DNA from 3 places in the Pectobacterium colocasium genome. Region 2 is predicted to be linked to each of the others. Evidence: riboswitches for the same ligand, from Rfam matches in the RefSeq annotation. Region 2 holds a riboswitch; each other region holds the start of a gene.
What was found. Region 2 has a riboswitch for thiamine pyrophosphate ahead of thiC (phosphomethylpyrimidine synthase ThiC). Riboswitches for the same ligand answer to the same signal wherever they lie in the genome.
Positions count from the first base shown of each region.

Region 1: it holds a riboswitch for thiamine pyrophosphate, as region 2 does, so the genes downstream of both, thiM (hydroxyethylthiazole kinase) here and thiC (phosphomethylpyrimidine synthase ThiC) in region 2, are expected to answer to the same signal.
Region 3: it holds a riboswitch for thiamine pyrophosphate, as region 2 does, so the genes downstream of both, thiB (thiamine ABC transporter substrate binding subunit) here and thiC (phosphomethylpyrimidine synthase ThiC) in region 2, are expected to answer to the same signal.

Region 1 is NZ_CP084032.1:3,444,541-3,455,100, reverse strand. It holds gene LCF41_RS15655 (GGDEF domain-containing protein) at 1-84, opposite strand, end outside; gene ahr (NADPH-dependent aldehyde reductase Ahr) at 238-1,257, opposite strand; TPP riboswitch at 1,419-1,515, shown strand; gene thiM (hydroxyethylthiazole kinase) at 1,552-2,346, shown strand; gene thiD (bifunctional hydroxymethylpyrimidine kinase/phosphomethylpyrimidine kinase) at 2,343-3,146, shown strand; gene psiE (phosphate-starvation-inducible protein PsiE) at 3,299-3,706, shown strand; gene yegS (lipid kinase YegS) at 3,735-4,634, opposite strand; gene trhP (prephenate-dependent tRNA uridine(34) hydroxylase TrhP) at 5,046-6,407, opposite strand; gene LCF41_RS15620 (glutathione S-transferase family protein) at 6,620-7,579, opposite strand; gene LCF41_RS15615 (GNAT family N-acetyltransferase) at 7,751-8,302, opposite strand; gene LCF41_RS15610 (Vat family streptogramin A O-acetyltransferase) at 8,355-8,963, opposite strand; gene baeR (envelope stress response regulator BaeR) at 9,048-9,776, opposite strand; gene baeS (envelope stress sensor histidine kinase BaeS) at 9,802-10,560, opposite strand, start outside.
Region 2 is NZ_CP084032.1:237,383-247,942, forward strand. It holds gene shiA (shikimate transporter) at 1-714, shown strand, start outside; gene LCF41_RS01050 (DUF1127 domain-containing protein) at 810-1,001, opposite strand; gene LCF41_RS01055 (aminotransferase-like domain-containing protein) at 1,175-2,599, shown strand; gene LCF41_RS01060 (hypothetical protein) at 2,596-2,847, opposite strand; gene thiH (2-iminoacetate synthase ThiH) at 2,991-4,112, opposite strand; gene LCF41_RS01070 (thiazole synthase) at 4,109-4,894, opposite strand; gene thiS (sulfur carrier protein ThiS) at 4,896-5,096, opposite strand; gene LCF41_RS01080 (HesA/MoeB/ThiF family protein) at 5,093-5,872, opposite strand; gene thiE (thiamine phosphate synthase) at 5,874-6,515, opposite strand; gene thiC (phosphomethylpyrimidine synthase ThiC) at 6,512-8,467, opposite strand; TPP riboswitch at 8,581-8,751, opposite strand; gene rsd (sigma D regulator) at 8,874-9,335, opposite strand; gene nudC (NAD(+) diphosphatase) at 9,444-10,226, shown strand; gene hemE (uroporphyrinogen decarboxylase) at 10,375-10,560, shown strand, end outside.
Region 3 is NZ_CP084032.1:4,065,716-4,076,275, reverse strand. It holds gene LCF41_RS18415 (family 43 glycosylhydrolase) at 1-682, shown strand, start outside; gene thiQ (thiamine ABC transporter ATP-binding protein ThiQ) at 687-1,397, opposite strand; gene thiP (thiamine/thiamine pyrophosphate ABC transporter permease ThiP) at 1,384-2,991, opposite strand; gene thiB (thiamine ABC transporter substrate binding subunit) at 2,967-3,950, opposite strand; TPP riboswitch at 4,031-4,127, opposite strand; gene sgrR (HTH-type transcriptional regulator SgrR) at 4,165-5,823, opposite strand; gene sgrT (glucose uptake inhibitor SgrT) at 5,914-6,078, shown strand; gene tnaA (tryptophanase) at 6,263-7,663, opposite strand; gene tnaC (tryptophanase leader peptide) at 7,771-7,881, opposite strand; gene LCF41_RS18375 (methyl-accepting chemotaxis protein) at 8,408-10,027, shown strand; gene LCF41_RS18370 (AraC family transcriptional regulator) at 10,266-10,560, shown strand, end outside.

The DNA of each region.
Region 1 (10,560 bases), 1.7 Mb from region 2:
AGACAATAGCAGGGCGAGCCTTACAGACGAGGAGGCTTTCTTATTTCTATCAATAAAATCGTGGTCATATTCTTTAAAAGGCATTGCGGCTCTCCTCTTGCATCACCTTTCAATCCTATCATGAAACCGATTGAATACATTCAGCATCGTTGTACGGGGCGGTGTAGTCCAGAGAATGGCGTTGGCTGAGCTGATGTGCAAAAAGCAGACGCCCGATTGCTCAGGCGTCTTTACCGATTAGAAATCGGCTTTCAGTACGACTCGGTAGCGGGCTTTGCCGTCGCGTACGTGCTGGATGGCCTCGTTGATTTTTGACATCGGGAACAGCTCTGTCTGCGGCTTCACGTTGGCACGCGCGGCGAGCTTCATCAGAGAACGCAGTTCATGCGGTGAGCCGGTAGAAGAGCCGGAAACGCTGCGGTCACCTGCGATGAGCGTAAAGGCCGGCACGCTAAATGGCTTCATCACCGCGCCGACGGTATGGAATTTCCCGTTATAGGCGAGTGCGTTGAAGTAGGGTTGCCATTCCAGATCGACGCTCACGGTGTTGATGATGAGATCGAACTGACCCGCTAATGCCGTCAGCGCTTGAGGATCGCGGCTGTTGACGACCTTATCGGCACCCATCGCCAGCACTTCCTGCTCTTTGGCTGGGTTTGAGCTGAACGCCGTGACTTCACAACCCATTGCGTGCAGGAGCTTAATCGCGATATGCCCCAGACCGCCGATGCCGATCACGCCGACGCGGCTGGTTGCGGTGACATGGTGCATTAACAGCGGTTTGAAAACGGTGATGCCGCCGCACAGCAACGGGCCTGCAGATTCGATATCGATGGAATCAGGAAGCGGGATAGCCCACTGCCAGTTCGCACGGATCTTATTGGCAAAACCGCCTTTATTCAGGATGGTCGGCACGCTGCCTTGCTGGCAGTTGGTTTGGCTGCCGCTGATACAGGCATCGCAGTGCCCACAGCTACGTGCCGTCCAGCCAATACCGACGCGCTGACCAACCTTTAATCCTTTGTTCTTCGCCGCGTTGCCCAGGGCGTGCACACGGCCAATTACTTCATGCCCGGCAACCAGCGGATAGCTCGATATGCCCCATTCGTTATCGATCATCGAGAGATCGGAATGGCACACGCCGCAGTAATCCACCACAACTTCTACGTCTTCCGCCTGTAGTTCACCCGCATCAAACTCATACAACTCCAGCGCTGCGCCTGCTTCCGGTGCGGCATAACTCTTTATCATCGTCATCACAATCTCCTCAGTATGGGTTTGATTAACCAGTCTAAAGGGTTATGGCGTTTTTCTCTATGTCACAACGTGCCTGTGGTTTTTCATTGGGTGTCGGGTGGGCAAGAGAAGCGGGGGAGCGCTTGCTTTACGTTACCCACTTACTTATGCTGCAAAGCGTAGTACATGACTCGGGGTGCCCTTCTTTGTGAAGGCTGAGAAATACCCGTACCACCTGATCTGGATAATGCCAGCGTAGGGAAGTCACGGTATGCCCACCGGTTGCCGCCTTCTTCCACGCCGGTTGGGAGACCTATGAACACGCGACCCACCGACCTTTCTGCCGCTCAGGCAGCAACCTCACTCACCCAATTCCGTTCTGCCTCGCCGCTGGTGCACTGCCTGACCAACGACGTGGTGCAATCTTTTACCGCTAATGTGCTGCTGGCGCTGAATGCGTCGCCGGCAATGGTGGTCGATCCTGAAGAAGCTGCGCAGTTCAGCGCGGTGGCCGATGCGCTGCTGATTAATGTCGGGACGCTGGAGCGCTCGCGCGCCGAGGCGATGCGAGCGGCGGTAAACCGCGCGCATCAGGCGGGGACGCCGTGGGTGCTCGATCCGGTTGCCGTAGGCGGGTTGACCTTTCGGCGTGAATTCTGTCGGGAATTGCTGGCGTGGAAGCCCGCGGCGATTCGCGGCAATGCGTCTGAAATCATGGCGCTGGCGGGCTTAGCCGCACAGGGGCGGGGTGTGGATAGCACCGATGACTCGCTGGCAGCGCTTCCTGCTGCACGCGAACTGGCGCGGCAAGTGGGGACGATCGTCGCGGTGACCGGCGTGGTGGATTATGTCACGGACGGCGTACGTGATATCGCGGTGACTGGTGGCGATAGCATGATGACGCGCGTGGTTGGTGCGGGCTGTGCGCTGTCGGCAGTCGTCGCGGGTTTCTGTGCTCTGGAGGGGGAACGCTTATCCCACGTAGCGGCGGCGTGCTATGTCATGGCTTTCGCGGGGCAGCAGGCGGCTTCGGTGTCTCAAGGTACAGGCAGTTTTATCCCCAACTTTCTCGACAGGCTCTATACCCTGCGCGCGGAGGATCTGGCATGAAACGTATCAATGCGTTGACGATTGCAGGCACCGATCCGAGCGGCGGGGCGGGTATTCAGGCGGATCTAAAAGCTTTTTCCGCGCTGGGGGCTTATGGGACGTCAGTCATTACCGCGCTGGTGGCGCAAAATACGCGCGGCGTGCAGTCCGTCTACCGAATTGAGCCGGATTTTGTCGCGGCGCAGTTGGATTCCGTGCTGAGCGATGTACGCATCGACAGCGCCAAGATTGGGATGCTGGCGCAGACCGATATTGTTGACGCGGTTGCCGAGCGCCTGCGTCACTACGCGGTGCCTTTTGTGGTGCTGGACACCGTGATGCTGGCGAAAAGTGGCGATCCGCTACTCGCACCCGAGGCGGTGGAATCGATCCGCCGTGAACTGCTGCCGCTGGTGTCCCTGATTACGCCCAACTTGCCCGAGGCTGCGGCGCTGCTGAATACGTCACCGGCCACCAACGAACGGGAAATGCGTGAGCAGGGGGAGGCGCTGCTGGCAATGGGCTGTCAGGCGGTGCTGATGAAAGGCGGTCACTTGAGTGAAGCGGAAAGCCCGGACTGGCTGTTCAGCCGACAGGCCGAACCGCAGCGCTTTAGTTCCCCGCGAGTGAATACCCGTCATACGCATGGCACCGGCTGCACGCTGTCTGCCGCACTGGCCGCGTTGCGACCGCGCCACGATAGCTGGAGCGAAACGGTCTACGCCGCGAAGGATTATTTGCAGCAGGCATTACAACAGGCCGACACGCTGGAGGTCGGGCACGGCATCGGCCCCGTTCACCATTTCCATCGCTGGTGGTAAAACCATAAGTAAATTGACTTGTACTTTGCGTGACATCTTTGCCAGTAATTTCAAACTAAATTAAGCGTATTTTGGCGTGACAGTGTGGGGGCATCCGGTTACTTTGCTGTGAAATCTTGGCGTTAATGTGAAACAGGGTGTGGGGATAACATATGGCAGGTTCTGCTCGCAGTGCGATGGCTGCCAAAGCGCTTCAGACGATACTCAATATCGGCCTGCTGGTGCTGGCGACTATTCTGGTGATTTTTTTAGTCAAAGAAACGTTTCATCTGGCGAAGGTGCTGCTGATCTCCAATGAGAAAGATTCCTCCTATCAGCTGATAGAAGGCATTGTAATTTATTTCCTGTATTTTGAGTTTATTGCGCTGATCGTGAAGTATTTCCAGTCCGGCTATCACTTCCCGCTGCGCTATTTTATCTACATCGGCATTACGGCCATCATTCGCCTGATTATTGTCGATCACAAAAGCCCGTCGGATACGCTGGTGTATTCTGCGGCGATCCTGCTGCTAGTCGTGACGCTGTACCTGGCAAACAGTAATCGCCTGAAACGGGAATAGGAGAAACAGGAATCGTCGAAACGCACCGCTATTCCAGCAGAGAGCACTGGGGCGGCAGCCGGCAGCGAATCGCGGCGGGAAGCACCTCGATACGGAAGCGTTTGGCGGTGAGCGGCTCGCCGTCCAGATTAAATGTCATATCATCCGGCGCGGTGATCTCCAGCCAGGGCAGGGTAGCGGAAATCATGTTCTGATTTTCGCTGCCGGTAAACCAGGCCTGAAGCATATTCGGCAGCAGCTCGGTTGCCGATAGTACGCTCAGTTCCAGCAGCCCATCATTGACCAGCGCTTCAGGGCAAAGCTGTTGTCCGCCGCCTGCCTGACGACCATTCCCCACCGCAATGACCAGCGTATCGCCTGACCAGTGAAAATCCGGCCCGCGAATCTCACAGCGCTCGGCTTGCAGCATGTCCATGCGAAATAGCGCGTGCAGCACGTAAGACGCACTTCCCAGTGCGGCCTTCATCTTGGCGGGTGTCTCGGTGGTAATGCGCGTGGCGAAGCCGCCCGTTGCCATGTTGATGAAATAGTGACTGTCGTTCACGTTGGCGACATCAATGGCGGTGACGCGGCCTTTGATCGCCAGCGTTAGCGCGTTGTGCATCTCCATCGGAATCTGACAACTGGTGGCGAAATCGTTGGCCGTACCCAGCGGGACAATCCCCAAACACGGGCGCACCGCTTCCGGCTGTACCGCTAATGCGGCGGCGACTTCATTGACGGTGCCGTCGCCACCGGCGGCGATCACGTTATCCGCGCTGAGCTGAATCGCCTCTTCTACATAGCGTTTGGCATCGCCATATTCCCAGGTCACGCGGACATGCAGCGTATAGCCGTCCTGTCGCAGCGTATCAATGGCCTCGCGGAGTTCTTCATTACCCGCACTCTTCCCATTCAGAATTAGCAGTGTGATTGGATTTTTTTCCATGGCCATTTCTCCTAAGCAGGATCGTGGGATTAATAATAGTCACTAAATCGATAGGTAGACATCAGAAGAGTCGGTGAATGTGCGGTGGGGAAAATGCGCGGGCGGGAGAAAAAGAAAAGCCAGCTCAAGGGAGATTGAGCTGGCCAAGGAGGTGGTTCCTAGTAGTATCACTACGCTTATTTTTCGTTCTATGTTTTCTCAGCGACGCAATACTAACCACAAGACCGGTGAATTGATGTGATCTGTTTCTAATATTCGTTAAAAACCCTGAGCTTTGTAACGATACCGTCGAGCGATTGACGTACTGAGTCGCGGTTGAGAACGGTCGAGAATAGGGGGGCATACGAGAAGGAAGGGATCGCTTGTGGGAGGCATTGCCGGATGTACGGGACATCCGGCGGTATGACCGGTTTATTCCGCGTTAGGGTTACGCGTGGTAGTGCCCGGCAGATTGCGAAGCAAGAGCGCATAGTCCAGCGAGATATCGTCCGGCACGGGCAGGTAAACGATATGGCCGTTACCCGGCGCCACATCGGCGGGTTGCCCTTTGGCGTTCTGCATGGAGTCGATGGTGAATTGAATATTGCCGTTTGGCGTCATCATCTCCACGCTGTCGCCGCAGGAAAATTTGTTCTTCACCTCGACTTCCGCCAGCCCATCGCGACGCATGCCGGTGAATTCACCGACAAACTGCTGACGATCGGAGACAGAATAGCCGTAATCGTAGTTCTGGTAATCTTCATGCACGTGGCGACGCAGGAAGCCTTCGGTGTAGCCACGGTGCGCCAGCCCTTCCAGCGTTTCCAGCAAGGTTGGATCGAACGGTTTACCCGCCACGGCATCGTCGATGGCACGGCGATAAACCTGTGCAGTACGGGCACAGTAATAGAATGACTTGGTGCGGCCTTCGATTTTCAGCGAGTGCACCTGCATCTGCGTCAGGCGTTCAACGTGCTGGATGGCACGCAGATCGCGGGAGTTCATGATGTAGGTGCCGTGTTCGTCTTCAAAGGCGCTCATGTACTCGCCGGGGCGCATGCTTTCTTCCAGCATAAAGACTTTGTCAGTCGGTTCGCCGATGCCCAGCGCGGGCTCAACATTCTTCACCGCGATAGGTTCGTGCTGATGGACGATATTGCCGATGTCGTCTTCTTTACCTTCCTGAACCTTATATTCCCAGCGGCAGGCGTTAGTGCAGGTACCCTGATTCGGATCGCGTTTATTGATGTAACCGGACAGCAGGCAGCGGCCAGAGTAGGCCATGCACAGTGCGCCGTGAACGAAGATCTCCAGTTCCATATCCGGCACGTTCTGGCGGATTTCTGCAATTTCTTCCAGCGACAGTTCGCGGGACAGAATGACACGTGTCAGCCCCATTTGCTGCCAGAATTTCACCGTCGCCCAGTTTACCGCGTTGGCCTGAACGGAAAGGTGAATATCTATCTGTGGGAAGTTTTCCCGCACCAGCATAATCAAACCCGGATCGGACATGATCAGCGCATCCGGCCCCATTTCGATGACGGGTTGCAGGTCACGCAGGAAGGTTTTCAGTTTGGCATTGTGCGGTGCGATGTTAACGACCACGTAGAATTTCTTGCCCAGTTCATGCGCTTCGTTAATGGCTTGCGCCAGCGTCTGATGGTTGAATTCGTTATTACGCACGCGCAGGCTGTAGCGGGGTTGACCGGCATAAATCGCGTCCGCGCCATAGGCAAAGGCGTAGCGCATATTTTTCAGCGTACCGGCCGGAGAAAGCAGTTCCGGTTTAAACATGGTATCTCTCGATTCTGATCACAAGTCAGGCTGCTCCGCGGCGGGAGCAGTAAAGGCGGAGGATTCTAGCGCTAATAGGGGAAAATTGCAGTAGACGACACACGAAAAGTGGGGCCTTTGTTTGACATAAATCAATCGTTTGATGCAAATCAATTTTTTGACCTAAATAAAGAATGGCCTGCCATTAATCGAGCAGGCCAGATAAAGCCGTATTAACGCGTGGCGATACGGGATTTTCCGAACGCTTCACGGTTATGGGGCTGAGATAAATCGACGAATGGGCCAACCGGCACAATTTGCGTCGGGTTCAGCCAGGCAATGCCGTAATAGCCCGCTTTGATGTGGTCGATATTGACCGTCTCTGCGACGCCCGGCCACTGGTACAGCTCGCGCAGATAATTCGACAGGTTCGGGTAGTCGGCAATACGCTTCAGGTTGCATTTGAACGCGCCGTGGTAGGCCACGTCAAAACGTACCAGCGTCACAAACAGACGCCAGTCGGCTTCGGTCAGCGTGTCACCGAGCATATAGCGATGGTTGCCCAGATGTTCGTCCAACTCGTCCAGCGTAGTGAAGAGCGTCGTGACGGCAGCGTTATAGTGTTCCTGTGTTTTGGCGAAGCCGGTTTTATACACGCCATTATTGACGTTGTGATACACGGTTTCGTTCCAGCGATCGATCTCAGCGTGCAGTTCTGACGGGTAGAAATCGAGGTGATTACCAGTCAGGTCGTTAAATTCGCTATTCAGCATGCGGATGATGTCCGCCGATTCGTTATTCACGATGCGGCCTTCCACCCGATCCCACAGCACAGGCACCGACACCTTTCCGGTATAGTCGGGCACGCTGGCGGTGTACAACTGGTGCAGGTAGTGAATCTCGCCCACGTGCTCGCCAGCATCCTGCGGGGTGGCAAACTCCCAGCCGTTATCGGCGATGCGTGGGTTAGCAACGGAAAGCGAGATGATGTTCTCCAGCCCTTTCAGCTTGCGGAAAATCAGCGTGCGCGACGCCCACGGGCAGAGATAGGAGACAAAAAGCTGGTAACGACCCGCTTCTGGCACCAGCTCGGTTTGCCGAAATTTGGTTTCTTCACGGTGGAACGCGCCGTTTTTGATCTCTTCCGCCGCGACATCGCCGTTAACCCATTTGCCGTTCACTAAACCTGACATATGCTTTTTCCCTTATCTGTGCTGTTGCAGGTGACCCATCTCCCGCACTGCGTGCGAGGTGATACCCGTTATTATTGTAGGCTTAAAAGAGTAACAGCCTTGGGAAAAGAGAAAATGACAAAATTTTCATTAAGTCAGACAGTATTTTTGACCAGTCTGGGAATGAGGTCGCTAGCGTTTGGCTGCCAGCAGGCCGTACAGCGCGGAATCTGACACCTCGCCGTCCACAATCCAACGCTGCTTTAACAGCCCTTCCTGCGTGAACCCCAGCCGCTCCAGCGATCGGGCTGAGGCCACATTGCGGGGATCGATTTCCGCTTCCAGTCGGCTTAGTCCCGCCGTTTCAAAGGCAAAATCCCGCAGTGCAGAGAGCGCTTCCGCCATATAACCTTTCCCTTGCGCACTTGCCGCCAGACAGTAGCCGATCTCGGCGCGTTTAGAGTCAATCTCAAGGTTGAACAGCACACAGGTACCGATCAGTTCGCCGCTCGCTTTTACTTCCAGACCTAGCTTCATGTATTGCCCGGCGCACAGTGCGCTCCAGTATTCGTCAATCGCATCATGCGCCTGTTCGAGGTGCTGCCAGGGCGGATGATTCCAGAAACGCATCACGACGGGATCGGACATAAAAACGAACAGCGCAGACGCATCATCACGATAGAGTGGGCGCAGCAGCAGGCGAGGTGTCTCGATTTTGGTCGTTTCGGAAAATAGCCTGGTCATTATCGCGAAAGCCTCTTCTGTGTGGTACGGATTCGTATGGAATGGAAGACGGTTACTCTGACAGATGGCACGCTTGTAGTGCCGCAATATCACCCGCGGCGATGATGTCCAGATGACGCGTGATTTTTTCTATCGGCCAGTCCCACCAGCACAGCGCTTCAAGCGTATTGATGACGTCTGGCGTAAAACGGGATTTCAGGATTTTTGCCGGATTGCCGCCGACGATCGTATAAGCGGGCACATCGGCGGTGACCACGGCGCGTGACGCAATGATGGCGCCATTTCCGATGCGGATGCCGGGCATGATCAGTGCATCATAGCCAATCCAGACATCATTGCCGATGAACGTGTCACCTTTATAAGGCAGTTCCTCTGGCTTCGGCGTCACTTTTTCCCAGCCGTTGCCAAAAATCTGGAAGGGATACGTCGACAGGCCGGAAAGCCGATGATTTGCGCCGTTCATGATAAATTTTGCCCCGCGCGCGATGGCGCAAAATTTACCGATGATTAATTTATCGCCGAGAAACGGATAGTGGTAGAGCACATTTTGCTCGAAATTTTCCGCGCCGTCGGGATCGTCATAATAGGTGTAGTCGCCAATTTCGATATTCGGGTTGGTGGCAATATTCTTGATGAAACACACTTGGGGAAAACCGGCCATGGGGTAGCGGTTATCCGGATCGGGTCCGTTCAAAATGGCCTCCGTAGCAGCATAATATCCAATAACAGCATCGCGCGATTGGTGTTATACCTCATTGCAGGGGGCGGCTTCCCAGCGATAGCCTATGCCGTATACCGTGCGGATAAATGAGGTCTCTTCGTCCAACTGCTCTAACTTACGACGCAGGTTTTTGATGTGGCTGTCGATGGTGCGGTCGGTCACGACGCGATAATCGTCGTAGAGCTTATCCAGCAGCGCCTCGCGGGAAAACACCTTCCCCGGCTCGGTAGAAAGCGTCTTGAGCAGGCGAAACTCGGCTGGCGTCAGGTCAAGGTTCTGCCCCAGATAGCTGGCCTGAAAGCCGCTTTTATCAATCAGCAGAGCCGTTTCGGTTTTCTCGATGGCTTTCATACCCTCGTTCTGCCAGCCGCAGCGACGCAGCAGCGTTCTGACGCGCACGACGACTTCGCGTGGGCTGAAGGGCTTACAAATATAGTCATCGGCACCAATTTCCAGCCCCAGCAGGCGATCGATCTCCTCGCTACGGGCGGTGACCATAATAATCGGCACGTTGGAGAACTGGCGGATGGTGCGGCAGAGCGTCAGGCCGTCGCAGCCCGGCAGCATTAAATCCAGCAAAATGAGTGAAGGGGAATGCAGCCGCACCCACTCGACGACATCGTTACCGTCGGACAGCCAGTGCGTGGCGTAGTCCGCTGCCTGAAGATAATCCACCAGCAGTTGCCCCAGCTTGGGCTCATCTTCGACAATCAGAATAGGTGATGCCATAGCGAAATCGGATGCGGTTGTCATAGCTCTGCTTATTTAGGTGTGGATCTTAATCAGATTCGTGCAAGGGAAGCTCAATAGTAATCATCACTCCCCCTAGCGGCGAATGTTCAGCATACAGTCGTCCGCTATGCGCCTCAACGATATTATTACAGATAGCCAACCCCAGCCCGGAGCCGCCGCTGGCGCGGTTGCGCGAACTTTCCGCACGGTAAAAGCGCTCGAAAATCAGCGTGAGTTGCTCGTCGGTCACGCCGGGGGCGCTGTCCTGCCAGATAATAGCCCAGTGTTTATGCTGCTGCATGAGGGTAATGATCAACTGTCCCTGCTCGTCAGTGTAGCGCAGGCTATTTTCCAGCAGATTGTTAAATAACTGGCTTAACCGATCAGGGTCACCAAAGACGCCAGCCTGAGCGGGTAGATCCGTGGTGATCGTAATCTGTTTTTTCTGGAAGCGTTCATGAAACGCGGCGATAGCAATATGCAGAAGTTGCACCACGTCCACCGCCGTTTTGCGGTAGGCCAGCGCCCCGCGATCGGACAGCGTAAGCTGATGCAGGTCATCCACCAGTTTAGTGAGCGTCGTCACCTCAGACTGGAGCGAATGCAGCGAATGCGCGTCAGGCTTGCGTACGCCATCCTGCAAGGCTTCCAGCTCACCGCGCAGCACCGCCAGCGGCGTGCGTAATTCGTGGGAGACATCGGCCATAAACGCACGACGCGACTGCTCGTTTTTTTCCAACGTGCTGGCAAGCTGGTTGAAATCCTGCGCCAGCCTGCCCAGTTCATCGTGTGAGCTTGCCGTCAC
Region 2 (10,560 bases):
CTGGTTGCGATTGCCTGGTGGGTGCGTAACGGGATGGATGAGTCTCAAGAGTTTGAGGCGAATAAGACTCTGGGAGAAAGGGCAAACAAACTGCGTTCGTTCCCCATTATGGAAGCACTACGCCAACACCCGAAAGCCTTTCTGCTGATTATTGCGCTACGGCTTGGAGAACTGTTGACGATGTATATCGTCACCGCGTTTGCGCTCAATTACTCCACCACTCATCTTGGGCTATCGCGGGATATTTTCCTGAATATCGGGCTGCTGGTGGGGGCGATCAGCTGCGTGTCTATTCCTTTCTTTGCCTATCTGGCGGATAGCTTTGGCCGACGTCGGATCTACGTTACTGGTGCGCTGATTGGTGCTGCGAGTGCAGTGCCGTTCTTTATGGCGCTGGAAAGCCATAACACGCTGCTGATTCTGTTCTTTGCCATCATGCTGGCGAACATTGCCCACGATATGATTGTTAGCGTACAGCAGCCGATGTTTACCGAGCTATTTGGTACCGCTTATCGCTATAGTGGAGCGGGAGTGGGTTATCAGGTTGCCAGCGTGGTAGGCGGCGGATTTACGCCTTTTATCGCTGTTCTGCTGGTGCAGTTTATGGATGGTTCATGGCACGCCGTGGCGGCTTACCTCGCCATTGGCTGTTTGCTGTCGGCGATTGTCGGGATGCAAATGAAAGCAAAATCGGCGGATGCCTTACCTCACTAACTTCTTCATCGCTGTAATCCAAAATACCGATACAGACGCAGCGTCTGTATCGGCATATTTCTACTGTGTTTTATCTATTGTTTTCTGCGGCGCTGTTATCTGAATCGATCGAGATCGCTTCGCTTCAGCCCGATATCTTTAAGCCCGTCATCGCTCATATTCCGTAGTATCTTCAGCGTTTGTGCTCTTGCCCGCCAGGCTTTCCACAAGCGGTACGGCAAAATAAGCATTAGCCAGAACGGTGACTCGCGGAACGGTTTTTGTGATCGATTCTCATGAAATTCCATATTTTCCCCCTCGCCAGTGAATGATCGCTATGATGGGGCGAAAGGTATTTTCAATACAGACGCAAAAAATTCATTTTTTTAGCATACAGATTGTGTGATATTGCATCTGAATGGTGATTTTTATTTAAATCTGTACTGGTTGCTGCTGGGAATCTTGATAGAGGACGATACTGATGACGCGTTATCAGCACCTTGCTGGGTTGTTAGAACAGCGGATCGAACAAGGGTTATACCAAAGTGGAGAGCGCCTGCCTTCTGTACGGGCGCTGAGTACAGAACATGGTGTCAGCATCAGTACCGTACAGCAGGCCTACCATCTGCTGGAAACTCGGCAGTTGATTATGCCGCAGCCGCGTTCGGGATATTTTGTCACGCCGCGTAAGGCCACGCCGCCTGTACCCGCGCTAACGCGTCCTGCCCAACGTCCGGTTGAGATTACGCAGTGGGAATCGGTACTGGAGTTGGTGAACGTGCGTCTGGAAACGAACGTGCTGAAATTTGGTAGCGGAATGCCGGATGTAAGCCAGCCGACCATCAAACCACTGTGGAAAGAGATGGCTCGCCTCTGCCAGTATCAGGATCCTCGTATCTTACAATATGACAGCGTATATGGCGTGCCTGCGCTGCGTGAACAGATTGCCCGTCTTACCGTGGACTGCGGCTGCCAGCTGACTCAAGATGATATTGTGGTTACGACCGGATGTCAGGAAGCTCTATTTGTCGCTGTCCGCGCCGTTTGTCAGCCCGGCGACATCGTGGCCGTTGAATCACCCGCTTTTCCGGGCACGATGCAGATCCTTCGCGGGCTGGATATCAAAGCGATCGAGATCCCAACCGATTCAGTAACGGGGATCAGTCTCGAAGCATTGAGGCTGGCGCTGGATCAATGGCCGATCAAAGCCGTATTGCTGGTGCCGAGCTGCAATAACCCGCTTGGTTTCATCATGCCAGACGCCCGTAAGAAATCGCTGGTGACGCTGGCGCAGCATTTCGATATCGCCATTATTGAAGATGATGCCTACGGTGAGCTGGCCTATGAATATCCGCGTCCCCGCGCAATAAAGTCGTTTGATGAAGATGGGCGTGTGCTGTTGTGCAGCTCATTTTCAAAGAACCTGGCGCCCGGTTTGCGCGTGGGTTGGATCGCTCCGGGGCGTTATCTGGAGCGGGTGATCCATACAAAATACATCAGTACGGGATCGACGGTGGTGCAGCCGCAACTAGCGGTGGCGGAGTTCATTCGCCAAGGGCACTATCAGCCTCATCTGCGCCGCATGCGCGCCCAGTACAAAGCCAATCTGAGTACGTTTACCTGCTGGGTGCGCGAGTATTTTCCGTCCAATATTTGCGTCAGTCGTCCGCAAGGGGGATTCCTGATGTGGATTGAACTGCCGGAATATTTTGATTCGCTCAAGCTCACCCGTGAGGTCAGAAAATCAGGCATACAGATCGCCGCCGGGTCGCTCTTCTCTGCCTCAGGGAAATACCGCAATTGTATTCGACTCAACTATGCCAATCGCTTCACGGAAGAGATGAGGGAAGGGCTGCGTATCGTGGGTAATGAGGTTGCGAAGATGATGCATACGCCTTCTGACTAGAGCGCCTCCGAGAGTGTTAGGGAAGGGCCGATACGGGTAAGGATAAGCCCCGTATCGGCGGGTTGATGTGCAGAACCGATGAGTGACAAACGGCTCCGGCCAGCAAGCGCCGTAATGCTTAGGCCTGCCAACGACGCTACTGTATTCTTCGTCACGGATCGTGGCGATAGGCCGAATGTCATGTTGCGCGGCGCTATCCCAAGAATGTTGTCTTCCGTGTAATTCTCACTTTGGCTTGCGAGCCGCATCCCAAATCCTGTGTATCACTTATTCCGATCGCTTAAGCTTCGAGATACGAGGGCTACCACGGTGCGAGGTGCTCTGCAGGAACCTCATCACCGTGTTTCCCTCTCACTGACGATTAAGTGAACATTATCAAACGTATCCAGCCTTATCTGCCCAAATAGCCGTCCCAGTCTTTCCATACTGGTTGAAGACCTGCACGCACGATGGCCTGCGCTACGTCTTCAGGACGCCGTGAATCGTGGGGAGAAAATTGTTCCAGTTCAGGATGGTCGTCGGCGTAGCCACCCGGTTGGGTTTTGGAGAAGGCGCTGACGTTGTTAATCGCGATAGGGATCGCATGATCGCGAAAGAACGGTGATTCACGTGTGGACAGCGACAATTCAATATCCGGCGCTAGCAAGCGGAATGCGCAAATCACCTGCATCAGCTGTGCTTCATTCATTAACGACGCCGGTTCAATGCCGCCCGCACAGGGGCGCAGGCGAGGGAACGAGATAGAATACCGGCTCTGCCAGTAGCGTTGCTGCAAGTGCAACAGGTGCTCTGCCACCATGTAGCAGTCGGTACGCCAGCTATTGGACAGGCCGATTAAGGCACCTAGCCCGATCTTGTCGATCCCGGCACGGCCAAGCCGATCCGGTGTGGCAAGCCGCCAGTGGAAATCCTGCTTTTGTCCTTTTAGATGATGCAACTGGTAGGTCGCCGGATGATAGGTTTCCTGATAGACCATCACACCATCCAGCCCCAGTGCTTTTAATTCGGCGTACTCATCCTGCGACAACGGCTGAACTTCGATCATCAGGGAACTGAAAAGCGGCCGGATCAGTGGAAAAACGCGCCGAAAATAGTCCATCCCCACTTTACGCTGGTGTTCACCTGTGACGAGCAGCAGGTGCTCAAACCCGAGTTCTTTTATAGCGGCGCATTCACGCAAGATCTCTGCCTCATCCAGCGTTTTACGCTTGATGTGGTTGCTCATCGAAAAGCCGCAGTAGGTACAGTCGTTAGAGCACAGATTGGACAAATACAGCGGGACATAGAAACTCACCGTATTGCCGAAACGCTGGCGGGTGAGCTGCTGCGCCCGCTGGGCAAGCGGTTCCAGATAGGCGCTGGCGGCAGGTGAAATGAGCGCCATAAAATCGTCACGCGTCAGGTGTGGTGCAGTGAGCGCCCGTTCAACATCCTGTGCGGTTTTGCTGTTGATGCGTAGCGTCAGGTCATCCCAGTCGAGCTGTTCCCAGACGGTTTGAAAATTGACGCTCATCTCACCGCTCCTTCCGCTTGCTGATGCAGAAAACCGGTGAGCGGGCTGGTGGCGCTGGCGACGAACTGCTTACTTCCCAGACCGGCCTGACGAGCAAGGCCACCTGCCTCGACTGCCAGCCGGAAGGCGCGCGCCATCGCGACGGGATCGCGAGCAACGGCGATGGCCGTGTTGACCAGCACGGCATCTGCTCCCATTTCCAGCGCATCGGCCGCCTGGCTGGGTGCGCCAATGCCTGCATCGACAATCACCGGAACGCGTGCTTGTTCGATGATGATGCGGAGAAAATCACGCGTTTGTAGCCCCTGATTGGAGCCAATCGGTGCACCGAGAGGCATCACCGCCGCGCAGCCGACTTCTTCCAGCCGTTTGCACAGTACCGGGTCGGCCCCGCAGTAAGGCAGTACCGTGAATCCTTCTTTTACCAACTGTTCAGCGGCCTTCAGCGTTTCGATGGGGTCGGGCAGCAGGTATTTTACATCGGGATGAATTTCCAGCTTCAGCCAGTGAGTCCCCAACGCCTCACGTGCCAGACGCGCTGCAAAAATGGCTTCGTCAGCGGTTTTGGCTCCTGACGTATTCGGCAGCAGCTTAATGCCGAGCTGGCGTAGCGGGGCGAGAATGGCGTCATTGCCGCCGTTCAGGTCAACGCGTTTCATCGCCATCGTAACCAACTGCGAACCGGAAGCCTCGAGTGCCGCTAGCATCAGTTCTGGCGTGGCGAATTTTCCGGTGCCAGTCAGCAGCCGTGAAGTTAATGTCGTATCGGCAATGTGCAGCATGTCATCCTCCCGCGATTGCCTGAAAAAGCAAAATATCATCACCGTCCTGAACCTGATGCTGTGACCAGGTGGCGTGCGGGATAATGGTCTGATTGATAGCCAGCGCCGTGCCGGGCTGGAGCCGGTTTATCTGGCTTAGCAGCGCTTCAACCGTGATGGCCTCTGGGAATTCAAAGGGCTCATCATTCAGTGTGATTCTCATGCTGCTCCCCCGCATACCGGGCAATGGGGCGCGCGCGTGAGCTGGAGCGTGTTCCAGCTCTGCTGTTTGCCATTGAACATTCTCAGCTTGCCGTCCAGCGCGGACGGCATACCTGCCAGTAGTTTGATCGCTTCCAGCGCCTGAAGTGTGCCGATCACGCCGACCACCGGCCCCAGCACGCCAGCGGTACGGCAGTTGCGCTGTGGTTCAGCCGTATCGGGATACAGGCAGGCGTAGCAGCCCGCGTGATAAGGCGGCGTGAAGACCGCGAGCTGTCCGCTGAAACCGACGGCACTCCCGCTGATGAGCGGCTTGCCTGCGTTAAAGCAGGCGGCGTTAACCTCATGGCGAGTGGTCATGTTATCGCTGCAATCCAGCACCAGATCGGCGCGGCTGACGGCGTGGTGTAGTGCGTCACCGTTGAGCCTTTCGGTAAGTGCAATGGTTTCCGAGTACGGATTTAACGCCTGTAGCTGACGTTGTGCTAACACGGCTTTGGGTTTGTCGGTGTCGCTGGTGCGATACAGAATCTGGCGTTGCAGGTTGCTGATGTGCAGCGAGTCATCGTCGGCAAGCAGCAGCTTACCGATGCCTGCGGCGGCCAGATAAAGCGAAGCGGGAGCACCCAGCCCGCCCAGGCCAACCAGCAGAACGCAGGCGGCTTTGAGCTTCTCCTGACCCTCCGGGCCAATGTCTTCCAGCATGAGCTGGCGGCTGTAGCGCATAAATTCGCTATCGCTCAGTCCGGCAGGTGTTGGATGGGGATTCGTTACCATGTCATGCCTCCCGCCCTTCAATCATCCTGAGCAGCGTTGCCGTAGCCTGACGCCAGTCTGTTGCCTGCGTAATGGCGCTGACGACGGCAATACTGCCGACGCCCGTTTCCAGTACCACAGGGACGCTATCGATGCTGATACCGCCAATCGCAACGGTGGGAAAACGGCCTTGCAGATCGATTATGTGCCGCGTCAGCTCGGCCAGCCCCTGCGGCGCTGATGGCATGTCTTTGGTTTGCGTGGGGAAAATGTGCCCCAGCGCGATGTAGGACGGGTTTATCACCACCGCGCGCGCCAGTTCACGATCGTCGTGCGTGGAAACACCTAAGCGCAGACCCGCTTTTTTAATCGCGGCCAGATCGGCGGTGTCCAGATCTTCCTGACCCAAATGTACGCCGTACGCCTGATGTTTTACGGCTAATTTCCAATAGTCATTGATGAAAAGCTGTGCCTGATAGCGACGACCCAAGGCGATCGCCTGGATCACATCGGCTTCGGCTTGTTCATCTGACCGATCTTTGATCCTCAACTGGATCGTTTTCACCCCGACGCCGAGTAGTCGCTCGATCCACTCCACGCTATCGACGACGGGATATAGCCCCAGCCGCTGCGCCGTTGGGGCAAAAGGCGTCGAGTCTGTCATTTGCTTTCCTCGGTTTGCAGGCTGGTGGCGCTGTGATAAAGCTCGCTGCCGCGAGAGCGGAATTCTTGCGACATCTGCGCCATACCCACTTCAATCGGTTTGGCTTCCGCTTCCTGTTTCGCGGCGTAGTTGCGTACTTCCTGTGAGATTTTCATCGAGCAGAATTTGGGGCCGCACATAGAACAGAAGTGAGCGACTTTACCGGATTCCTGCGGCAGCGTTTCATCGTGGTAGGCACGTGCCGTTTGGGGATCGAGCGCCAGATTAAACTGGTCTTCCCAGCGGAATTCGAAGCGTGCTTTTGACATGGCGTTATCACGGATCTGTGCGCCGGGGTGACCTTTTGCCAAATCGGCAGCGTGGGCAGCGATCTTGTAGGTAATCAGTCCCTGCTTAACGTCTTCTTTATTGGGTAAGCCAAGATGCTCCTTCGGCGTGACGTAACAGAGCATCGCGCAGCCGAACCAGCCGATCATGGCGGCGCCGATGCCGGAGGTGAAGTGATCGTAACCCGGTGCGATATCGGTAGTTAACGGGCCGAGTGTATAGAACGGGGCTTCGTGACAGTGCTCCAGCTCTTCGGTCATGTTGCGGCGAATCATCTGCATCGGAACATGGCCGGGGCCTTCGATCATCACCTGCACGTCGTATTCCCAGGCGATTTTGGTCAGCTCGCCCAGCGTATGCAGTTCGGCAAATTGGGCTTCATCGTTGGCATCCTGAATGGAACCGGGGCGTAAGCCGTCACCCAGCGACAGCGCGACATCGTAAGCGGCACAGATTTCACAGATTTCACGGAAGTGCTCGTACAGGAAGCTCTCTTTGTGATGCGACAGGCACCACTTCGCCATGATGGAACCCCCGCGTGAAACGATGCCGGTCAGGCGTTTAGCGGTCATTGGCACGTAGCGCAGCAGCACGCCGGCGTGGATAGTGAAATAGTCCACGCCTTGTTCCGCCTGCTCCAGCAGCGTATCGCGGAACATTTCCCAGTTCAGGTTTTCCGCCACGCCGTTCACTTTTTCCAGCGCCTGATAGATTGGCACGGTACCGATGGGGACGGGGCTGTTACGCAGAATCCACTCGCGGGTTTCATGAATATAACGGCCGGTTGAGAGATCCATCACCGTATCCGCGCCCCAGCGGGTAGACCAGACCAGCTTTTCCACCTCTTCTTCGATGGAGGACGTCACAGCGGAGTTACCAATATTGGCGTTAACCTTCACCAGAAAATTGCGTCCGATAATCATCGGCTCTGATTCTGGGTGGTTGATGTTGGAAGGGATGATGGCGCGACCGGCGGCCACTTCCTGACGGACAAATTCCGGTGTGATGTTTTCCGGCAGTAGGGCGCCAAAACTTTGTCCCGGATGCTGCTGGCGCAGCACGTCGGTACGAATACGCTCGCGTCCCATATTTTCGCGAATAGCGATAAATTCCATTTCCGGGGTAATGATTCCCTGTCGCGCATAGTGGAGTTGGGTGACGCGTTTGCCTGCTTTGGCACGTAGCGGCCGTGGCAAGTGTTCGAAGCGCAGATGATCCAGTCCTGCATCTGCCAGACGCTGCTGGGTGAAATCGGAACTGACGCCGGATAGCGCTTCGGTGTCGTGACGTTCGGCAATCCAGCTGGCGCGCAGCTTCGCTAACCCAACGCGGACATCGGGTTGGGCGGCGGGGTCGCCATAAGGCCCTGACGTATCGTAAACCGGGATCGGTTCATTGGGTTCGTATTGAGGATTGTCTTTGCTGCCGCCGAGTAGCGTCGGGCTGAGCTGAATTTCCCGCATCGGTACGGCGATGTCGTCGCGCGAGCCCGTAAGATAAATGCGTTTGGAATTGGGAAAGGCCGTTCCCTGTAAGGTTTCAATAAACTGCTGGGCGGCGGCACGCTGCTCGCGGCGACCCGATTTTGACGGCACTGTGTTTATAGACAAGGGTTCTGTAGACATAGCAAGTTCCTGTAAGACGTAAAGGGAAGATTGCTTGTCTGGAGCCGGAGGGAGTAATAATGATATTGGGCATCAGAGCAGGTATGTAGGAATACGCAGCCTTGGGCTCAATGAGGTGCATTACTCTTGTTCCCTTCGCAGGTATTAACCCGATCAGGTTCCGCGGATCCCGAATTAACGGTCTCAGCCTGTGCGCTCATAGATTTCGTAAAACGATTGCTTTCGTAAAACGATTGCTTTCGTAAAACAAAACACGAGCACGCTAGGCACTCCGACAAGATATGCCCGTTTCTTAAACGGGCCAATAAAACCCCTACACTGTATGACGGCAAAACGCGGATGTCAAAGCGTGACGGTTTTGCCTGTACAGCGTGTGGCGATGTTCTTAAATAACGTCAAATGACCGCTAGTTGTCGTAAACCAGACGGATCATGTTGTCTTCTAACGTAAAACGCTCCTCCAGAGCTTCACCGACGCTGGAGAGTGCCTGCTGAAATTCGAGGCAGTTATCATGGTCGATAGCCGTCGCCAGATGGTTATCGTAAAACGTCATGATTTGCTGCGTGTTGTTTTGCAGGGCGAGGTCGAGCTGGGTAGAAAGGGCTAATAGTTGTTCGCTGTGTGTCGCTGCTTCGTGCAGCATCTTTTCGTATAAGTGAAAGTGACCGGTAGAAAGATAGTCCACCAGATTCTGGCAAAAATGATCCAATGCTTCTTCATCCAGAAGAGAAAGCGCATCCTTGTTCGGCTTGATGCCAACCAGATGATAGTAAGCCACCAGAAGCTGCTTACGCGCTTGTAGCCATTGGTCGATTAACGCATTATTGCCACCAACGTATTCAGTCAGACTTTGTAGCTGGTTTAGCATTGTTGACTCCGTGAACGGTAAGAAATAACTGAAATCCCAGTTATAAAACTTATGTAATCACTCTGAATGTAAAATGCCAGTGAAGTGGCAGTGGAGCAATAAAAAGATATGGAACAGACGCTAAAAGGTGATGAGACCGGCTGGTGGGTGGTTAGCGATGCGGTACAAATCTGGCTGCCCCAGGGAGAATTACCGTGTGGAACGGCGACGAAGTGGTCTCTGCAGGGGAAAACGGCTCGCCAAATCGGCGAATGGCAAGAACAGCCTGTCTGGCTGGTGTGTCAGGGCCGTGATACCGATATGGCCTCGGTTCGCCAACTGCTCGATCAGGACGTGGGGTTATTCCAGCTCGCGGGGCGAGGCGTACAGTTGGCTGAGTTTTATCGTTCCCATCGTTTTTGTGGTTACTGCGGCCATGAAATGGTGCGGAGCAAAACGGAGCTGGCGTGCTTATGTCACCACTGCAAAGAACGTTATTATCCGCAGATCGCGCCTTGCATCATCGTCGCGATTCGCCGTGGTGATGAGATTCTGCTGGCGCAGCACAATCGACATCGCGGAAACATGTACACCGTGCTGGCTGGGTTTGTAGAAGTCGGCGAAACGCTGGAACAGACGGTCGTGCGTGAGGTAATGGAAGAGAGCCAAATTCAGATAAAAAACCTGCGTTACGTGAGTTCGCAGCCTTGGCCATTCCCTCATTCTCTGATGATGGCGTTTATGGCCGATTATGCGGGTGGAGACATTAAGCACGACCCAAAAGAGCTGCGTGACGCGGGCTGGTTCCGCTATGACCAACTCCCGCAACTGCCCCCGCCGGGCACCGTGGCGCGTCGACTTATCGAGGATACGGTGGTGTTGTGTCGCGCTTATCACGAGAACGAAGGCTGACGTGGTACTATTTGCGCCATGAATGACTCATGTACACAACGTACTCGCGTCATAGCGTATTCGTTTTATAAAGCGTTCGTTTTATAACGCATCCGTTTCATCACATCTATCCGGTGTCGAACCGCCGTGAGGTTGAAAGGAAAAGAACATGACTGATCTGAAAAACGATCGCTACTTGCGGGCGTTATTGCGCCAACCCGTTGATGTCACCCCGGTGTGGATGATGCGTCAGGCGGGGCGTTATTTGCCGGAATATAAGGCAACGCGCGCACAGGCGGGGGATTTTATGTCGCTGTGTAAAAACGCAGAACTGGCTTGCGAAGTCACGTTACAA
Region 3 (10,560 bases), 1.1 Mb from region 2:
GGGGCGGCAGGCGATGCTGGAGCCGATTGTCTGGGGCGATGACGGCTGGTTCACGTCCGCCGGGTTTGATACCGGTAAGCCGATTCGCAAACCGGCAGGGGGCGAAGCGGTGCCGCACGGTATCGGCTGGTCTGATAGCTTTACCGACGAAAAATTTCCGGCACGCTGGCATTTCTACCGCGCCAATGTGGAAGAGCTAAAACGGGTTACGCTTAGCGACGGCACGCTGCATCTGAAAGCAAAAGGAACGTCGCCGAAAGACAGCGCGCCGCTGACGATGATCCCCGGCGATCAGGCTTACCAAATTGAGGTCACGGCGAATTTTGCCCCTGGCGCACAGGCTGGTTTACTGCTGTTCTACAACGCGAAGCTGTACGTCGGGCTGTCGTTTAATCAGGATGGCACCGTCATGCACCGCTATGGGCTGGAAAGAGCGGAGAAGAAACTGCCGCACATCACAGGCAATGAGGTGCAGATTCGGATGAAAAACGATCGTCATATCGTGACGTTTTACACCCGAACGTCGGATCAGGAAGCGTGGAAGAAATACCCGGTGCAGATGGAAGTCTCCGGCTACCATCACAACGTTGCGTATGACTTCCTCAGTTTGCGACCCGCCTTGTATGCGTCGGGCGAGGGCGAGGTCACATTCAGCAACCTGCGCTATCAGGCGTTGCCTTAACGCCTCAATCCGCAGACGGGCGTGAAATTCCCAGGATGGCGGCTGCATCGGCGCTGCCATCCTGTAGCGCTTGAGTCGGCCCGTCATAATAAATTTTTCCGTCCACGATCAGCACCGTACGTTTTGCGATCCGCATGGCATCATCCAGATTGTGGGACACCATCAACAGCGTGAATTCACGCTCCTGACACACACTTTCAACCAGATCGAGCATTTCCTGCCGCAGCGCCGGATCGAGAGCCGAGAAGGGTTCATCCAGCAGTAGAATGTGCTGGTGACGAACCAGACAGCGTGCTAATGCCGCGCGCTGGCGCTGCCCGCCGGAAACCTGAGACGGCAGACGATCCAGAAGATCCGCCAGACCAACCCGGTCGGCGATCTGGCGTAGGGTTTCACGCTGTGCGGCATTGAGACGCAGGCCGGGATGGAGCCCCAGCGCGATGTTCTGCCCGATCGTCAGGTGAGGAAACAGGTTATTTTCCTGAAACAGAATCGAAACCGGCCGTTTCGCGGGAGGCGTCTCGCGGTGAGAAGCGCCGTTCAGCAACAACTCGCCACTGTCTGCCATCAGGAAACCGGCAATCAGATTCAGCAGCGTACTTTTCCCTGCGCCGCTAGGGCCGAGGATAGCGATGCGCTCGCCCGGTTTGACGTGAAAATCAAAACGCATGGGCAAGTGCTGATAGAAGTAGGTCAATTTCTCAAGCGCGATCATGACGGCCTGCCAGTTTCTCAATCAGGGTAAATAACATAAAGCACAGCAGCATTAACAGCAGCGCCGTGACCGCGCCGTCGGCGCTGCGATAGGAACCAATTTGCTGGTACAGGTAGAACGGCAGCGTGCGGAATTGCTCATTGCCAAACAGCGCGATGACGCCAAAATCACCGAGTGACAGCACGCAGGAAAAGGCTAACGCCTGCGCGAGCGGTTGCTTCAGGGCGGAAAGCTCGATCAGTCTCAGCCGTTGCCAGCCGCGAATGTCCAGCGAGGTGCAGAGTCGATTGTAACGTTCGGCGACGTCCAGCATCGGATTTTCCAGCACCTTGATCGCATAGGGAATCGCCATCAGCGCATTAGTGAGCACCACTAGTGCGTAGGGGGATTGCGGCAATCCGATGCTGTTATTCAGCAGCAGGAAAAAGCCGGTTGCCAGCACAATACCGGGCATGGCGAGGATGAGCATACCACTCAGGTTCATCAACTGCCCGTAGAGCGGCTTCTGACGTAGCTTGAGCTCACGGCTGCTCCAGAGCAACATCATGGTCAGTACCAGACACAGGAGCCCCGCACCCAGAGCAATACGCAGCGAGGTCAACAGCGTTTGCCAGAGCACAGGTTGTTGCAGCACGGTAACCAACGAGCGGTTCACGCCATCGACCACGACGGCCAGCAAGGGAGGGATGACTAACAGCAACAGCGCGCCAATCAGCAGGCCGTCGATGAGGCGGCTTACGGCGCTATCCTGCGGGTTGCGCCAGGCAAGCTGCTGTGTGCTGCCGACGGGCAGAATGCGACCTAGCCGCTGGCTCAGTAGCACCAAACCCAGACAGCAAACCATCTGAATTAACGCCAGCAGCGCCGCGCGTGCCGGATCGTAATCAAAGCTTAATGCCTGATAGATAGCCAGCTCAATCGTCGTTGCCTGTGGGCCGCCGCCCAGCGACAGCACCGTCGCAAAGCTGGCAAAACAGAGCATAAAAATCAGTGCGCCGGTCGGTAAAATCTGTCGGCGCAGGGCGGGCCACTCCAGCAGACGGAAATGCTGCCAGCTGTTCATGCCCAGGTTTGCAGCCAACTGACGCTGTTCGGTGGCGATGCCTTCCAGCGACTGCAACAGCAATCGGGTTGCTAGCGGCAGATTGAAGAAGACGTGCGCCAGCAGGATGCCCTGCAATCCATAGGGAGAAAATGTGTATTTCAGGTCAAACCAGCCCAGCGCGGAGGCCAACCAGCCTTGTCTACCATATACACTGAGCAGGCCAAACACGGCGACCAGTACGGGCAGTACCAGCGTCATCGCGCACAGGCGCAGCAGCCAGCGGTAGCCGGGAAAGCGCCGTCGATACAGCGCTCTGGCGAGAAAAATGGCCGGAACGGTAGAAAACAGCGCAGAGAGAAACGCCTGCCAGAAGGTAAACCGAATAACATGCCAGAGATAGCTGTCATGCCATAGCGTGCGCCACTGGCTTTCGGGCGCCTGTAGCCACAGGGCACCGAAAGCCAGTGCGGCAACGGAAATTAACAGCGTTGTGGCCAGCAGCCCCGGCCACAGACGTCCGCCGATTAGTGGCTGACGGCGCGTTGCCATGCCTGAATCCACTGCGTCCTTTTATCGGCCACGTCCTGCGCGCTGAACTGCATGGCTTTTTCCGGCACCGCGAGCGTGGCGAAGCCCGCTGGCAGGTCAGTTTTAACCGCAGGGTACATCCAGTTCGTGGTGGGGATAGCCTGCTGGAAGGTTGGGCTCAGGATGAACTGCATAAAGCGTTTTGCCAGTTCGGGATTTTTGCTGGAAGCCAGCTGCCCGGCGACTTCAATTTGCAGATAGTGCCCTTCGCTGAAGGTTGCTGCTGCGTAGTTGTCTTTCTTCTCTTCAATGATATGGTAGGCCGGTGACGTGGTGTAGCTCAGCACCAGATCCGCTTCCCCTTTCAGGAACAGACCATAGGCTTCGCTCCAGCCTTTGGTGACGGTGACGGTTTTCTTCGCCAGTTTCTGCCACGCTTGCGGCGCATCATCGCCGTATACTTTCTGCACCCATAGCAGCAGACCCAGACCCGGCGTGCTGGTGCGCGGATCCTGATAGATCACTTTCCACGGCTCGTTGCTGTCCACCAGCTCATGCAGGCTTTTCGGCGGGTTCTTTAGTGTGTTTTTGTTATACACAAACGCGAAATAGCCGTAGTCGTAAGGGACGAAGGTCTTGTTGTCCCAACCGCCTGGCACCGTGACGGCACGGGTGTCCTGATTGTGCGGCGCAAACAGGCCGGTTTGCTCTGCCGCCTGCAACAGGTTGTTATCCAGCCCCAGAATGATATCCGCTTTGCTGTTCTTGCCTTCCATACGCAGGCGATTCAGCAGTGAAGCGCCATCTTCCAGCGCGACGAAATTCAGTTCGCACTCGCACTCTTTTTCAAATGCGGTCTTGATGACGGGCCCTGGCCCCCATTCGGAAGCGAATGAGTCATAGGTATAAACGGTAAGCGCAGGCTTGGCGAAGGCTGAAGCAGAGAGCAGTAACAGGCAAGGCAGGCTGGTTTTCAGCACGGTGGCTGAACGGTGTAGTAATTGATTTAACACTTTGCACTCCTGAGAATCATAGGGTGGCAAAGGACTTCGAGGCAGCAATAAGCCGCACTCTCAAATCCCTTCGCCGGTATTAACCGGATCAGGTTCGACGGGTATCTTCTCAGCGAAAAATCTTCCGCACCCCGTTGAGAACGGCACATTGTAAAGGGTTAAGCCGCGCAGCGAAAGGCTCTCAGCGTTCCGGCGGTGCAAACCAGGCAGATTTAAAATCAAACCAGCCCAGCATGTTCATCCTGACCCCGCGCATGCTGCGCTGTCCCTGAAGTTGCAGCCAGTGGTGCAGCAAAGGGTGCAGTTGGCCGCTGGCGATCAGCTTTTCACACCATTCCGCCATCGGCAGTGAGTGATTGCGCCACTGCTGTGCGTCCGCATGCAGATCGTCATCCAGACAGTGCTGCACCAGCGGGAGTTCGTAGAGCATCGCGAACAGGGAGAATTCGAGCGGCAAATAACAGTTCACGCTGCTAAACCAGATATCGCTCTCGGCATTGCCTTGATACCAGTCTTCGTAGCTGACCGTCTGGATATGCAGCGTGACGCCGTGCTGCGCCAGTAGTGTGCGCATAATCTCGCTTAATATCCGGTATTCAGGGTGTGCCTGATAGAACGTGAGTGTGACCTCCGTCAGCCCTTTCGGAAGGGATTGCGGCACATCGGGATGGTGATGGTGCCAGCGCGGGAGCAGGCTGTAGGCCGGTGACCAGTCACGCTGATTGCTGGTATTGGCGTGGTTGAGTAGCGAAATTGGGTTAAATACCTGCCTGAGCCACTGCTGTGCTTCTGGCTGTGATGCTAACGGTGAGCGTTTGTCGAACAGCAGGAAATAGCCGCCTTCTTCCATCCGGCTTTCCAACTGTTCGTGACGAGAATTGTCAGACTGTAGCTGGATGGAGACCGGCATTTCCTCCGGTTCGTCCGGTAGAACCCAGATATTGACCTCATCAATTAACGCCCGATAGCCAAAATAATCATCGAAGGCACGAATTTTCAATTGATTACTGTTATTACGCACCACGGCATACGGGCCAGTGCCGATCGGGTGCTGGGCAAAATCCGGTAGCGTTTGCCACTCTTGCGGCAAGATCATAGCGTGCACGCTACCTAATAGCCACGGTAGCCATTTATCCGGGCTGTGTAGCCGAATATCAATGACGAAGGGCATCGGTGAGGTGACGGCTTCAATATGAGAAAAGAGCGGAAACGGAATAAGACGAGAGAGTGACGTAGTGATGTCGTCCATTGTGAGCTCTCGACCATGATGAAAACGGATTGCCGGGCGCAGGTAGAAGCGCCAATGCAGGGGGGAAATACTCTGCCAGTGATGAGCCAAATCGGGTTCAATTTCCCCGTTTTCCTCATTTATATTGGTGAGTCCGCTGAAAATTTGCCGTGCGATGTGCATTTCTGAACGCCGTAGCGCTGAACCGGGCAGTAAATTGCGTAACGGACGGTAATAGAGGATGCGCAGAATATGCTTTCCTTGCCGGAAACTCCGCCCAAGATGGGCGAGTAACATCTGACGTACGGCTTCTTTATCACCCACCAACTGTACCAACTGCTCAATGCGATCCTGTTCTAGCAGATCCTCGGCCCGCTGCTGCTGGAGGGCCAATCCGGTATACACAAAAGAAAGCTGCGAACGTTTTCCTCTTCCGGCTTCTGCCTGCCACACGAGCCAGCCTTCCTGTTGCATTGCGTTCAACAGTGAACGAATATGGCGGCGAGAACAGTTCAGCACTCCGGTTAACTCTTGCAAGGTGGTGTCGGTGACCTGCCCCTGAAAGTGTTGCCACAGGCGGATGAACTGTTGTTGTAGACGAGGAGAAGACATAAAAGAGGAACTCCCTGCACCAAAGTCATCAATTTATCTTTCCCTATATTACGTCGATACTTTCTCACAAGGAAAGAGAGGAGGTGGCTGATGGCGATTTCCCGTTTGTACCTGTTCTATCAAAACTACTTATCGAGCTGTAAAGCAACGTGGTTGCGATGGATGTCTCCCCAGCAGCGCATCGCGTTATTGCAGCAGGCGACGCAGTGGCACCTGAAAGAGATGTCTGATGATGAGTACCGTCATTGGCTCTAGGTGGTCGAAACAATTTATTCTGTGTAAAAATTTTTTAAGTAAAACAATGTATTCTGAGTAATGGTGACGTTTCACCAGCCAGCGAATTTTTCGCTGGCTTTTTTTATGGTGTTTGCCTGCCGACTCGATATCGTGAATAGCGCTGATGCCCGCAGAGAAAGGCGTCGGGCATGCTGATAGCTGGTTATTCCACCGGTTTTAGGCGGGCGACAAAGTGCCGTAGTACGGGCGGTTCATAGGTGAACGTTAGCCCTTTAATATCGCTGGCGCGGGCTTTTAGTGTGATAAGGGCATCTGCAATATAGTCCATGTGGTCGTTGGTATAGACTCGACGCGGGATGGTGAGGCGCAGCAGCTCAAGCGGTGATGCTTTCTGTTGCCCGGTATCAGGATCGCGCCCCAGCAGAAGCGAGCCGATTTCAACGCTGCGGATACCGGCTTCCAGATACAGCGCATTGTTAAGCGCCTGTGCCGGAAACTGCTCTGGTGGAATATGGGGCAATAGCCGCGCTGCATCGACAAACACAGCATGTCCACCAACTGGGTACTGAATCGGAATTCCTCCGGCTTTCAGGCGTTCTCCGAGATAGGCGACTTGCCCAATGCGATAGGCCAAATAGTCTTCATCCATCCCTTCTTCCAGCCCGATGGCGAGCGCTTCCATATCTCGTCCAGCCAGTCCGCCATAGGTGACGAAACCTTCCATTGGAACGCAGCGAATGCGCACCTCGTTAAACAGGTCTTCATCACTACGGAAGCAGCATAATCCGCCGATATTGACCATCGGATCTTTCTTTGCGGACATCGTTAGCATATCGCCGTATTCATACATCTCATGCACGATGGCTTTAATAGATTTGTCCGCATAGCCCGCTTCACGCTGTTTGATAAACCAGGCATTTTCGCAGAAACGTGCCGAATCAATCACTACGGGGATGTGGTGCTGTTGTGCAATACGGTAAACCTCGCGCATGTTGCTCATCGAGACAGGCTGACCGCCGGAACTGTTACAGGTTACCGTGGTGATGATGGCGACGACATTCTCCGCACCATGCTGTGAAATCACGCTTTGTAACTGATCCAGATCGAAATCGCCTTTCCAGTCATAAGCCGTGTTGGTATCAAAGGCTTTTGGCGTAACGACGTTAATGGCCCGTGCGCCGTTTAGCTCGACGTGTGCAGCGGTGGTATCGAAGTGAAAATTGGAAATGAAGACGGGTTTTTTCGCGCCGCCAGCCCGCTGTTTCTTAGCTATCAAACACGGAAATAAAATCTGTTCGGCACCGCGTCCTTGGTGGGTGGGAATCGTAAATGGGTAGCCCAGCAGCGTTTCGACTTTTTCACACAGATGGTAGTAATTACGTGACCCCGCGTAAGCTTCATCACCCATCATTAAACCGGCCCACTGGCGGTCACTCATCGCGCCGGTGCCAGAATCGGTCAACAGGTCGATGTAGACGTCTTCGCTACGCAGTAGGAAAGGGTTATACCCCGCCTCTGTCAGCGCTTTTTCACGTTCCGCCTGCGTTGTCATGCGGATGTTTTCTACCATTTTAATGCGGAATGGTTCAGGAATGCGTTTCATGCCATCGATCTCCAGAAAAATTCTCCAGAAAAAAGAGTCCGTTGCGACACGTTATGTGACGCTGGGAAAGGAATACAGCAACGGGAAGCGATCAGCGCGGTGCTGATTCAGGCATGATGCGGGTGAGGAAAATCATTGGTGAGGCGATGGTCGATGTTAAACCAGGCCCGGCAATCGCCAGAGATGCTTAAACGGTAACGCTGAATCGTGCGCGCCATAGGCTCCTCTCACTCATTGAATCACTGATGTTTAGCATAGTATGTCGGTGGAAAAATACCATGATCGACACGACAACCTTGCCACTGCTTTTATCCGCGTGCGGGATCTTTGTTAGCCCGTGTGTGCCGTGGGATTTTTATATTCAGAATGGATGAAGGATAAACTAATCAGCCACGTTGAATGTCAGAGGGGGATTGTTTTCAGAAAAATAGAATGAATTTAATTTTTACTTCTATAGTTAATATTACTGTAATAATAGTGACTAAGATAATTCACTAACATTGTGTGATAGTTTATTTTTTGAATGATTTTTAATTGAAATAATAATCGTTGAAATGACGTTTTTTCGTGATGACGATCTTATAGGTGAAATTATTTTTTAGTAATGACTGTTTTTCTTCTTGTATTTAACGCAGATTGTTACAATCTTTAAATATTATGTAACATGTGGCGAAGTGCTATTTTTCGCCGCTTGTCTGCAATTTACTTCACAGCAATGTTTTGAATAACCCGATGGATGTAAAAATGAGCGATGTCCCTTACCAGTCAATAGCGATTTATGAGCAACCAGAATCCCGGCATTCCGCTTCCGGATTGCATAACATCAAACTGACGCCACTTTTCATCGTTGTTTTTTCTGGTGTTTTACTGCTTTTTGCCTTGGCGATCTCCACATCATCGTATTTTCTGAAGCAGGCCGAACTGTCCTTAAATGACTCTACGCTGGAATTAAATGTGCGAATGGAGTTAGTGGATAGTGCTAACCATATGCGTGCAGCGCGTATGAATTTGCTTCATGCGGTAAATCATTTACGTAATGGCCTTACTGATAACTATAACGCCAGCATGAAAGCCGCAGAGGAGCGCCTGTCGCTGTCTCAGCAAATGTTTAATGGATATCAAAACAGAACGGCTCGTTCTGATGTCGAATTTGCTCGCGATAATGAATTAAAAGCACGTTATAGCGATTATGTTGAGCGCGGGATAAAACCTATGTTTGACATCGCGAAAAAAGGGAATGTCGAAGAACTCAACGCGTTTGAATCGACGGTGATGTCTAAATTGGATGATGACTATGATGTGCCGTTGAAAGCGTCTTATCTTTATCGGATTGAGATGGCAAAAAATATTAATGTGACGGCAGAAAGGAATTCGACACTGGGATATACGCTCATGACGGGTGCCTTTATTTTAGCCATCGTATTAACGGGTATGACGTTCTTAGTCATTCGTCTGATTATTATTAACCCAATTCAGTATTGGGTATCACGCATACAGGCGATTGCACACGGCGATTTAACGCGCGCGAGCGTGGCTGTAGGCAGCAATGAAATCGGCATTCTGGGGAGCAATATCCAGCAAATGCAGGATTCGCTCTCCGAAACGGTTGGCTCGGTGCGTGATAGCGCTGAGTCGATTCACAGCAGTTCGACGAAAATCGCTGTCGGCAATACGGATTTGTCTGCTCGAACGGAGCAGCAGGCCGCGGCGCTGGCGGAAACGGCGGCCAGCATGGAACAACTGACGGCTGCGGTGAAGCAGAATACCGATAATGCGCACCATGCCAGCGTTGTGGCGACGGATACCTCAGCCAAAGCGGTGAACGGCGGCAGCATTGTGGAACAGGTTGTGGGTTCTATGTCGGAGATTGCCAGAAGTTCGGACAAAATTTCTGAGATTATCGCGCTCATTAACGGGATTGCATTCCAGACCAATATTCTGGCGTTGAATGCGGCGGTTGAAGCGGCCAGAGCGGGTGAGCAGGGCAAAGGCTTCGCGGTGGTAGCAGGAGAAGTGCGTAATCTGGCACAGCGCTCGGCTAACGCCGCAACGGAAATTGCCGCGTTGATTAAAGAATCCGAAACCAGAGTGACGGAAGGAACGACCTTGGCGTCCGAAGCGGGTAAAGCGATGGCCGAGATTGTCTCTGAAATTAATAACGTCACCCGTATTATCAATGAGATAGCGCTGGCTTCTGATGAACAAAGCAGTGGTATCAATCAGGTGTCGTTAGCGATATCAGAAATGGATCGGGTCACGCAACAGAATGCGACGCTGGTGCTGGAGGCTTCCTCGTCTGCCTCCTCGCTGGAGCAGCAGGCCGAGCGGTTGAATATTGGGGTGTCCCGATTTCATCTGATGTAATCCGGTTGGTAAATGTAATCCAGTTGGTAAAAAGGCCAACGTGGTAAAAGACACGAATCATCATCCATAGCCAGCGGTTTTGTCGCTGGCTTTTTTTCGCTGTTTTTTCCAGCATGGGGATATGAATCTGCTTCTGATAGAATCAGTGAACAGGTGCGCGGTTGATGGCGATAAAGAAGTATGCCGATGTCGCTTCTCTGCCAGAGCAATTTTGTACAAACGATAAGAGGGTTAACGCGTGCATAAAAAGCCGGTAGTGCAAGAGCAGACACACTTCAGACATCTGGAGGCGCTCGGCGGGCTGGATATGTTGCAGGCACAATATTATCAGCAGCGCTTTCCTCGTCATGTCCATGATACCTATTGCATTAGCGTGATTGAGCAGGGCGCTCAGCGTTTTTATCGTTCTGGTGCAGAGCATGTTGCGCCCAAAGGCGACATCATTCTGGTGAATGCGGACGATGTGCACACGGGAAGCTCGGAGGTCGAAACCGGCTGGGCTTATCGTGCTATTTATCCGCATCCCGATCTTT